Marinobacterium aestuarii: one gene and its partner. The protein of the gene in region 1 binds, or shares a complex with, the protein of each later gene. Links are inferred from orthologs where the notes say so. Each region holds a gene or a part of one and is shown in the gene's direction. Other genes may lie near its edges.

The links. The genes of interacting proteins can lie anywhere in the genome.
Region 2: the proteins of aceF (region 1) and lpdA are in contact, whole or in part, in a crystal structure (PDB 1EBD), measured with the Geobacillus stearothermophilus proteins. The link is inferred for Marinobacterium aestuarii from one-to-one orthologs. Residues at the interface, in WP_033016211.1 of Geobacillus stearothermophilus: Ile130, Ala131, Met132, Pro133, Arg136, Arg140, Glu141, Asn155, Arg157; in WP_049624544.1 of Geobacillus stearothermophilus: Pro340, Ser341, Asp344, Tyr345, Arg403, Asp406, Val408, Glu431, Ala432, Gly433, Asp438.

What each region holds. Positions count from the first base shown.
Region 1 is NZ_CP015839.1:1,158,313-1,163,534, forward strand. The notes cover bases 2,339-5,222. They hold aceF (dihydrolipoyllysine-residue acetyltransferase), read left to right. Parts: upstream 2,339-2,741; coding sequence 2,742-4,703; downstream 4,704-5,222. Other genes in these bases: aceE (pyruvate dehydrogenase (acetyl-transferring), homodimeric type), read left to right, coding at 2,339-2,693; A8C75_RS05090 (UDP-glucose dehydrogenase family protein), read right to left, coding at 5,098-5,222. Also shown: more of aceE, read left to right, coding at 18-2,338.
Region 2 is NZ_CP015839.1:1,683,360-1,688,568, forward strand. The notes cover bases 1,473-4,343. They hold lpdA (dihydrolipoyl dehydrogenase), read left to right. Parts: upstream 1,473-2,123; coding sequence 2,124-3,563; downstream 3,564-4,343. Other genes in these bases: odhB (2-oxoglutarate dehydrogenase complex dihydrolipoyllysine-residue succinyltransferase), read left to right, coding at 1,473-2,082; sucC (ADP-forming succinate--CoA ligase subunit beta), read left to right, coding at 3,707-4,343. In the rest of the region: A8C75_RS07510 (2-oxoglutarate dehydrogenase E1 component), read left to right, coding at 1-819; more of odhB, read left to right, coding at 871-1,472; more of sucC, read left to right, coding at 4,344-4,873; sucD (succinate--CoA ligase subunit alpha), read left to right, coding at 4,873-5,209. UniProt on the Escherichia coli protein: Lipoamide dehydrogenase is a component of the glycine cleavage system as well as of the alpha-ketoacid dehydrogenase complexes.

The sequences.
Region 1 (5,222 bases):
TGACTGCTCGAATAAGAATGAGTGGAGAAAGCAAAGTGCAAGAATTCGTTGAAGATATTGATCCGATAGAAACCCATGAATGGTTGGATGCACTGGAGTCTGTTGCCAAAAGCGACGGCGATGATCGTGCACGGTTTATTCTCAAACAGCTGGGGCGCAAGGCCGCTGATATCGGCGTAGGTAGCGTCGGTGCCACTACGACCCCATACCGCAACACTATCGCCCCCAAAGACGAAAGTCGCATGCCGGGCGATTTGTTTGTTGAGCGTCGTATCCGTTCCTTTATTCGCTGGAACGCGATGGCGATGGTCATGCGCGCCAACGACAACAAGGAAGGCCTGGGTGGTCACATCTCCAGCTTCTCGTCGTCCGCCACGCTGTACGATATTGGCTTTAACTACTTTTTCCGCGGCAATGAAGGCGAGCAGGATGCCGACATGGTGTTCTTCCAGGGGCATATTTCCCCCGGTATTTACGCCCGCGCCTATCTTGAAGGTCGTCTGACCGAAGAGCAGCTCGACAACTTCCGCCGCGAAGTGGACGGCAATGGTCTGTCGTCCTATCCCCATCCCTGGCTGATGCCGAACTTCTGGCAGTTCCCGACCGTGTCCATGGGTCTGGGGCCGATTCAGGCGATCTACCAGGCGCACGTCATGCGCTACCTGTCTGCCCGTAGCCTGATCAATCGCGGTGATCGCAAGATCTGGGCTTTCCTGGGCGACGGTGAGTGCGATGAGCCGGAAACCCTGGGTGCCATTTCCCTGGCCGGCCGTGAACATCTCGAAAACCTGATCTTCGTTATCAACTGCAACCTGCAGCGCCTCGACGGGCCGGTACGCGGTAACGGCAAGATTGTGCAGGAGCTCGAAGGCATCTTCCGTGGCGCCGGCTGGAACGTGGTCAAGTGCCTGTGGGGCCGCCACTGGGATCCGCTGCTGGAAAAAGACACAACTGGCTTGCTGCAAAAGCGCATGGACGAAGTCTGTGACGGCGAGCTGCAGAACTACAAGGCCAACGGCGGTGCTTACACCCGCGAGCATTTCTTCGGCAAGTACCCGGAACTGCTTGAGATGGTGAAGGATATGTCCGATCAGGACATCATGAACCTGAACCGCGGTGGTCATGACCCGTACAAGGTCTATGCGGCTTACCAGTCTGCCTATCAGCACAAGGGTCAGCCCACCGTTATCCTGGCGCAAACCGTCAAGGGTTACGGTACAGGCACCTCAGGCGAAGCCAAGAATGACACCCACTCCATCAAGAAAGTGGCTGTCGACGACCTGAAAGACTTCCGCGACCGCTTCAATATTCCGTTGACCGATGAGCAGCTGAACGACGTTCCGTACTACCGTCCGTCGCCTGATTCGCCGGAAATGAAGTACATGTTCGAGCGCCGCAAGCAGCTCGGCGGCTTCTACCCGACCCGTCGCACCGAGTTTGACGTGCTGGAAACGCCGGCACTGGATGCCTTTGCCAGCCAGCTCAAGTCCAGCGGTGAGCGTGAGCTCTCGACCCAGATGGGTCTGAACCGTGTCTTGAACGTGCTGGTCAAGGACAAGCAGATTGGCAACCGCATAGTGCCGATCGTTCCGGACGAAGCCCGTACCTTTGGTATGGAAGGCATGTTCCGTCAGCTGGGTATCTACACCTCGGCCGGCCAGCGTTATGTACCCCATGACTCTGACCAGATCATGTTCTACAAGGAATCCAAGACCGGTCAGGTGCTGGAAGAGGGTATCAATGAAGCCGGTGCATTCTCTGCCTGGCTGGCCTGTGCCACCTCCTACAGCAACAACAACTGCCCGATGGTGCCGTTCTACATCTTCTACTCGATGTTCGGCTTCCAGCGTGTCATGGATCTGATCTGGGCGGCCGGCGACAGCCAGGCGCGCGGTTTCCTGATCGGCGCCACCTCTGGTCGTACTACCCTGAACGGCGAAGGCCTGCAGCACCAGGATGGTCACAGCCACCTGATGGCGCAGATGATCCCGAACTGCGTCAGCTACGATCCGACCTACGCCTATGAAGTGACCGTCATCGTCCAGGACGGCCTTGAGCGCATGTACAAGAAGCAGGAAAACCGCTTCTACTACATCACCACGATGAACGAAAACTACACCCATCCGGAAATGCCGGTGGGTGCAGAGGACGCCATCATCAAGGGCATGTACCTGCTTGAAGAAGGCAAGAGCGCCGACCTCAAGGTACAGCTTATGGGCTGTGGCACCATCCTGCGTGAAGTGCGTGAAGCCGCGATCATTCTGCGTGAAGAATACGGTATTGAATCCGATGTCTGGAGCACCACCTCGATCAATGAGCTGCGCCGCGAGGCACAGGAAGTTGATCGCTGGAACATGATGCACCCGACCGACGAGCCGCGCGTACCCTACGTGACCGAGTGCCTGCAGGACCGTCAGGGTCCGGTTATCGCCTCGACCGACTACATGCGCATGTTCGCCGATCAGCTGCGCGAATTTATCCCGCACCGCTACAAGGTGCTGGGTACCGATGGTTTCGGCCGTTCCGATACGCGCACCAAGCTGCGTGAGTTCTTCGAAGTTAACCGTTACTACGTCGTTCTGGCTGCGCTCAAGGCGCTGCAGGAAGAAGGCAAGGTGCCTGCAACCGATGTTGCCAAGGCGATGCAGAAGTTCAATCTGAACCCGGAAAAACCGGCGCCCTGGACCGTTTAAGGCTCCTGTGAACTTCGTAACGGTTGAGAATTAGTAGAGGACATTATCGTGAGCACAATCACAATTAGCGTTCCAGACCTCAGTGGCGCCTCGGATGTCGATGTCGTTGAGGTACTGGTCAAGGCGGGCGATGTTATCGCCGAGGGCGACAGCCTGATTGCCGTTGAGACCGACAAGGCCTCAATGGAAGTACCGTCCACCCATGGCGGTACAGTCAAGGAAGTGATTATCAAGGAGGGTGGCACCTGCAACGAAGGTGACCAGATTCTGATTCTGGAAACGGGCGCGGCAGCGGCCCCCGAAGCTTCCGCAACAGCAGCTCCGGCTGCTGCGGCTCCTGCTCCAGCCCCCGCGGCGGCACCTGCGGCACCTGCTGCAGCTGCTGCTGCGGCAAGTGTTGAAGAAGTCCGGGTGCCGGATCTCAGCGGTGCCTCCGATGTTGACGTGGTTGAAGTCCTGGTCAAGGCTGGTGATGTGATTGCCGAGGGCGACAGCCTGATCGCGGTCGAAACCGACAAGGCGTCCATGGAAGTGCCGGCCCCGATGGGCGGCACGGTCAAGGAAGTCAAGATTGTGGCCGGCGGCACCTGCAATGAAGGTGACCTGATCCTGACGCTGGAGGTTGCAGGCAGTGCAGCATCGGCGCCCCAGGCTCAGGCGCAGGCTCCGGCCGCTGCGCCTGCAGCAGCCCCGGCCCCTGCAGCAGCTCCGGCTGTAGCCGGTGGTATCGAAGAGGTTCGGGTGCCGGATCTCAGCGGTGCCACCGATGTGGACGTGATTGAAGTCCTGGTCAAGGTCGGTGATGTCATTGCCGAGGGCGACAGCCTGATCGCGGTTGAGACCGACAAGGCCTCGATGGAAGTGCCGGCGCCCAAGGGCGGTACCGTCAAGTCCGTCAGCATCAGTGCCGGTGGTACCTGCAACGAAGGTGATCTGATCATCACGCTGGAAGTGGCCGGTAGTGCTGCGGTCGCGGCGCCCGCTGCTGCACCTGCTGCGGCTCCCGCTGCTGCAGCTGCACCCGTGGCGGCACCTGCTGCGCCTGCCAAGGCGGCGCCAGGCGCGACCGTTAACCAGGCACTGGAGCAGAAGAACCGTGCCGTGCACGCAGGCCCGGCCGTTCGCGCCATCGCCCGCGAGTTCGGGGTTGATCTGTCGCTGGTGGCAGGTTCAGGCCGTCGTGGTCGTGTCGTCAAGGAAGACGTGCAGAACTACGTCAAGGTCTCGCTCAAGGCGCTGGCCGAGAAGCCTGCTGCTGGTGTTGCCACCGGCTCCGGTATTCCGGCCGTCCCTGCGATCGATTTCAGCCAGTTTGGCGAGATTGAACTGCAGAAGATGAGCAAGATTGCCAAGGTGACGGCGGCGAACATGACCCGTTGCTGGCTCAATGTGCCGCACGTGACCCAGTTCGACAAGGCGGACATCACCGAGCTGGAAGCCTTCCGCAAGGAAATGAAGGACGCCGCAGCGAAAGAGGGCGTCAAGCTCACGCCGCTGCCGTTCATCATCAAGGCGGTGGCTCAGGCGCTGAAGGAGAACCCCAAGTTCAACGCCTCTCTGCATGCTGATGGCGAGCACATAGTGCTGAAGAAATACATCAACGTCGGTCTGGCGGTGGATACGCCAAACGGCCTGATGGTGCCGGTGATCAAGGATGCGGACAAGAAGTCCATCTACGAGCTGTCCCGGGAAGCGAACGAACTGGCTGGCAAGGCCAAGGATCGCAAGCTGAAACCCAACGAGATGCAGGGCTGCTGCTTTACTATCTCGAGCCTGGGTGGCATTGGCGGTACTGGCTTTACGCCTATAGTACCGGCGCCGGAAGTTGGCATCCTGGGTGTATCCAAGGCAGACATAGAGCCGCGCTGGAATGGCAAGGAGTTCGAGCCGCGCCTGATGCTGCCGCTGTGTCTGTCCTATGACCACCGGGCGATTAATGGCGGGGATGCAGGACGCTTCCTGACCTACCTGAACAGTCTGCTGAGCGATATCCGTCGCTTGGTGCTGTAGCACTTTGGAAAGACCCACTTCCAAAACCTTGGCGTCAGGGCCCTGTTTGGGGTCCTGATTTTTTACCGGTCTGCTCTGCAAGCCGTGCCCGGGAAAGGGAAGCGTTTTTACACAGCTACAGACTCATGTATTTAACCAATACAAACAAAAGGCCACTCAATCGAGTGGCCTTTTTTATACAGGGACGTATGTTGGCATTTTTTGCTCCTGCAAAAATGCCATTTCCGCCATCCTTGGCGGTCCCTGCCTTTTGCTCCTGCAAAGCCAGAGTTCCCGCCGTCCCTGGCGGTCATCCTGCGGGTGCAATGGATGCACACGACTACAGGGATGTAGGAGATAGGGCGGCGCAGGAGCCAAAGCCGAGGAGCAGGGCTCCGTAGCTACCCATCGCAGTTTAGTCGCGGGGCATGGCCTGCAGTGAATCCCCGCGGCCGACGGCGTAGTAGGCCAGGCCCGCCCTGGCGACATCCTGCGGCGAGTAGAGGTTGCGGCCATCCACGATCAGGGGGGTGCGTAGCT
Region 2 (5,209 bases), 520 kb from region 1 along the record:
GTGCTGGCGTTCGAGTATGGTTATGCCACGACTATCCCCAACGCGCTGGTGATCTGGGAAGCTCAGTTTGGTGACTTCGCCAACGGTGCCCAGGTGGTGATCGACCAGTTCATCACCAGTGGCGAGCAGAAGTGGGGCCGTCTCTGCGGTCTGACCATGCTGCTGCCCCACGGCTTCGAAGGCCAGGGTCCGGAGCATTCCTCTGCCCGTCTGGAGCGCTTCCTGCAAATGTGTGCCGAGCACAACATTCAGGTCTGCACCCCGACGACGCCGGCACAGATTTTCCATCTGCTGCGTCGCCAGGTGGCACGTCCGCTGCGCAAGCCGCTGATTGTCATGTCGCCCAAGAGCCTGTTGCGTCACAAACAGGCGACATCGACGCTGGAAGATCTGGCCGAAGGCACCTTCCTGCCGGTGATCGGCGAAGTGGATCAGCAGGATGCCGCCAAGGTGAAGCGCCTGGTGCTCTGCGGTGGCAAGGTCTACTACGACCTGTACAACCGCCGCGCTGAACAGGGTCTGACCGATGTGGCCATCGTGCGCATTGAGCAGCTGTACCCGTTCCCGGAGGCTGCGCTGGCCGAGGCAATTGCCGGTTACACCAACCTGGAATCTGTCGTCTGGTGTCAGGAAGAGCCGATGAACCAGGGCGCCTGGTATTGCAGTCAGCACCACATGCGCAATGTGTTGCAGCGTCACAATCCGGCACTGCACCTGGGTGGTGTCGGACGTCCGCATGCGGCAGCGCCTGCGGTGGGCCATATATCGGTGCATATCGAGCAGCAAGACGCGCTGGTCAACGAAGCACTCAACGGTTAATGACAGGTCGTATCGCGGGATACGACCTTGCGGAGCACACAAGGAAACAACATGTCCATCGAAATCAAAGCCCCGACTTTTCCGGAATCCGTCGCAGACGGCACAGTAACGACCTGGCACAAGCAGCCTGGCGAAGCCTGTGCGGCCGATGAGCTGATTGTCGATATCGAAACCGACAAGGTTGTACTGGAAGTGGTTGCACCGGCTGACGGTGTCATCAAGGCAATCCTCAAGGGTGAAGGCGAAACCGTCCTCAGCGATGAAGTGATTGCTCAGTTTGAAGCCGGCGCTGCCGGTACCAGCGCTGATGCAGCACCTGCTGCTGACGCCGCCGCAGGCGACGCCGACAAGGTTGGCCCGGCTGCACGCAAGCTGATCGACGAAAACAACCTGAATGCCAGCCAGATTGCCGGAACGGGCAAAGGCGGCGGCATCACCAAGGAAGATGTACAGAACTTCATCAAGTCCGGTGCCAAGGCGCCCGCGGCGGCGGCTCCTGCAGCGCCTCAGGCGGCCAAGGCTGCACCTGCACCTGTCGCCGTCAGCGTTGCTGCCGGTGAGCGGGTTGAGAAGCGCGTACCCATGACGCGTCTGCGTGCCACCATCGCCAAGCGCCTGGTGGAAGCACAGCAGAGCGCGGCCATGCTGACGACCTACAACGAAGTCAACATGAAGCCGGTGATGGAGCTGCGCAAGCAGTACAAGGATCTGTTCGAAAAAGTACACGGCGGCACGCGCCTGGGCTTCATGTCCTTCTTCGTCAAGGCGGCTACCGAAGCGCTGAAACGCTTCCCGGCGGTCAATGCCTCCATCGACGGCAATGACATGGTCTACCACGGTTACCAGGATATCGGCGTCGCCGTGTCCACCGAGCGTGGTCTGATGGTGCCTGTATTGCGTGATACCGACAGCATGAGCCTGGCCGACGTCGAGTCCACCATTGCTGATTTCGGCAAGCGCGGCCGTGACGGCAAACTGGGTCTGAACGACATGCAGGGCGGCACCTTCACCATCACCAACGGTGGTGTCTTCGGATCCCTTATGTCCACCCCGATCCTGAACCCGCCGCAGACTGCGATCCTCGGCATGCACAAGATCCAGGAACGCCCGATGGCGGTCAACGGTCAGGTTGTTATCCTGCCGATGATGTATCTGGCGCTGTCATATGATCACCGTATGATCGATGGCAAAGAGGCTGTCCAGTTCCTGGTCACTCTCAAGGATCTGCTGGAAGACCCGGCCCGCATGCTGCTGGACGTTTAAGCAGCCTACCGTACTTCTAGAGCATTTAAGGATAGGAAGAAATGTCTGATAAATTTGACGTAATTGTTATTGGTGCGGGTCCTGGCGGCTATGTGGCGGCGATTCGTGCGGCTCAGCTGGGTCTGAAAACAGCTTGTGTCGAGAAGTGGATTGATGGCAAGGGCGCTCCGGTTCTTGGCGGCACCTGCCTGAACGTGGGTTGCATCCCGTCCAAGGCGCTGCTGGAATCGACGCACAAGTACCACGAAGTGAAGGACAACGCAGCTGTTCACGGTATCAACGTCAGCGACGTGCAGATGGACGTTAAACAGATGGTCGCCCGCAAGGACACCATCGTTAAAAACCTCACCGGTGGCATCGCCGGCCTGTTCAAGGCCAACGGCGTAACCCTGCTGGCAGGTGCTGGCAAGCTGCTGGCGGGCAAGCAGGTTGAAGTCACTGCAAAGGATGGTACTGTCAGCGTTCATGCAGCTGAAAACGTGATCCTGGCGTCCGGTTCCGTGCCGGTGAACATTCCGCCGGCGCCTCTGACCGACGGTCTGATCCTGGACAACGAAGGCGCGCTTAACATCGATGAAACGCCGAAACGCCTGGGCGTTATCGGTGCCGGTGTTATCGGTCTGGAAATGGGGTCTGTATGGGCTCGCCTGGGTTCGGAAGTCACAGTGCTGGAAGCCATGGACAGCTTCCTGGCGCTGGCCGATCAGGACGTTGCCAAGGAAGCCGCCAAGCTGCTCAAGAAGCAGAAGCTGGATATCCGTCTGGGCGCCCGCGTAACCGGCACCGAGATTCTGGATGGCAAGGAAGTGAAGGTGAAATTCACCGACGCTGAAGGCGACAAGGAAATGATCGTCGACAAGCTGATCGTGGCGGTTGGCCGTCGCCCGCTGACGCAGAACCTGCTGGCAGGTGACAGCGGCGTTGAGCTGGATGAACGCGGCTTCATCAAGGTTGACGAGCAGTGCCGTACCGAGATGCCGGGCGTATTCGCCATTGGTGACTCGGTACGCGGCCCGATGCTGGCGCACAAGGCGTCTGAAGAAGGCATCATGGTTGCCGACATCGTGGCGGGCCACAAGGCGCAGGTGAACTACGATGTGGTTCCCAACATCATTTACACCCACCCGGAACTGGCCTGGGTTGGCAAGACCGAGCAGGAACTGAAAGCGGCCGGCGTGAAATACAAAACCGGCAAGTTCCCGTTCGCGGCGTCCGGCCGTGCCATGGCATCCAACGACACCGACGGTTTCGTCAAGATCATCTCTGACGAAGTCACCGATCGCGTGCTGGGTGTGCACATGGTCGGCGGTATCGCGTCCGAGCTGATCGCGCAGGGCGTCATCGCGATGGAGTTCTGCTCCACTACCGAAGACCTGCAGTTGACCATGTTCGCGCATCCGACTGTCAGCGAAGCGGTACATGAAGCAGCGCTGGCGGTGGATAACCACGCGATCCATATCGCCAACCGCAAAAAGAGATAAGCCGGTAAAACGGGCTTATGAATGGCCGGATACAAATCCGGCCATTCCTATTAGACGCTTGTCGTATAAACGAGTGAGCACGAATACTGTATGCTCGCCTGGCGGGCTTAGTATTCATAATTGACCAGACAACGGACAAGAGCATGAACCTTCACGAGTACCAAGGTAAACAGCTGTTTGCCACCTATGGTCTGCCGGTTTCCAAGGGATACGCGGTAGATACTCCGGAAGACGCAGCGGCTGCGGCGAAGAAAATTGGCGGCAGCCAGTGGGTTGTCAAGGCGCAGGTACATGCCGGTGGCCGAGGCAAGGCCGGTGGCGTCAAGCTGATCACTTCTCCGGAAGAAGCTAGCGCATTCGCTGAAAAATGGCTGGGCAAAAACCTGGTGACCTACCAGACAGATGCCAACGGTCAGCCGGTTTCCAAGATTCTGGTTGAAACCTGCACCGATATCGCTCAGGAACTGTACCTGGGTGCGGTGGTAGACCGTTCTTCACGTCGTATCGTGTTCATGGCCTCCACCGAAGGTGGTGTCGAGATCGAGAAAGTTGCAGAAGAGACTCCGGAAAAGATTCTCAAGGCAACCATCGACCCAATGACCGGTGCGCAGCCCTACCAGGGCCGCGACCTGGCATTCAAACTGGGCCTCAAGGGCGACCAGATCAAGCAGTTCGTAAGCATCTTTATGGGTCTTGCGAAAATGTTTGAAGAAAAGGACCTGGCGCTGCTGGAAATCAACCCGCTGGTCATCACCGATGCCGGTAACCTGCACTGCCTGGACGCCAAAATCGTTCTGGACGGCAATGCACTCTACCGTCACAAGGATCTGCAGGAAATGCACGATCCGTCCCAGGATGATGCCCGTGAAGCCCGTGCGGCCGAGTGGGACCTGAACTACGTGGCACTGGATGGCAACATCGGCTGCATGGTTAACGGCGCAGGCCTGGCCATGGGCACCATGGACATCGTCAAGCTGCATGGCGGCAAGCCGGCCAACTTCCTTGACGTTGGCGGCGGTGCCACCAAGGAACGTGTTACCGAAGCGTTCAAGATCATCCTGTCCGACGACAATGTTAAAGCGGTATTCGTCAACATCTTTGGCGGCATCGTGCGTTGTGACCTGATTGCCGACGGTATCATCGGTGCGGTTAAGGAAGTGGGCGTGAACGTGCCCGTCGTTGTTCGTCTTGAAGGCAACAATGCGGAACTCGGTGCACAGCGTCTGGCTGAATCCGGACTGGATATCATTGCAGCAACCAGCCTGACCGACGGTGCTCAGCAGGCGGTTAAAGCAGCGGAGGGTAAATAATGTCGATTTTGATCAACAAGGACACCAAGGTCATCTGCCAGGGTTTCACCGGTGGCCAGGGTACCTTCCACTCCGAACAGGCGATTGCATACGGCACCCAAATGGTCGGTGGTGTTACACCGGGCAAGGGCGGTACCGAGCACCTGGGCCTGCCGGTGTTCAACACCGTACAGGAAGCCGTTGACGCGACTGGCGCTGATGCCTCCGTGATCTACGTGCCGGCTGCATTCTGCAAGGATTCCATCCTTGAAGCCGCCAATTCAGGCATCAAGCTGATCGTCTGCATCACCGAGCACATCCCGGTGATCGACATGCTGCAGTGCAAGGCCAAGTGTG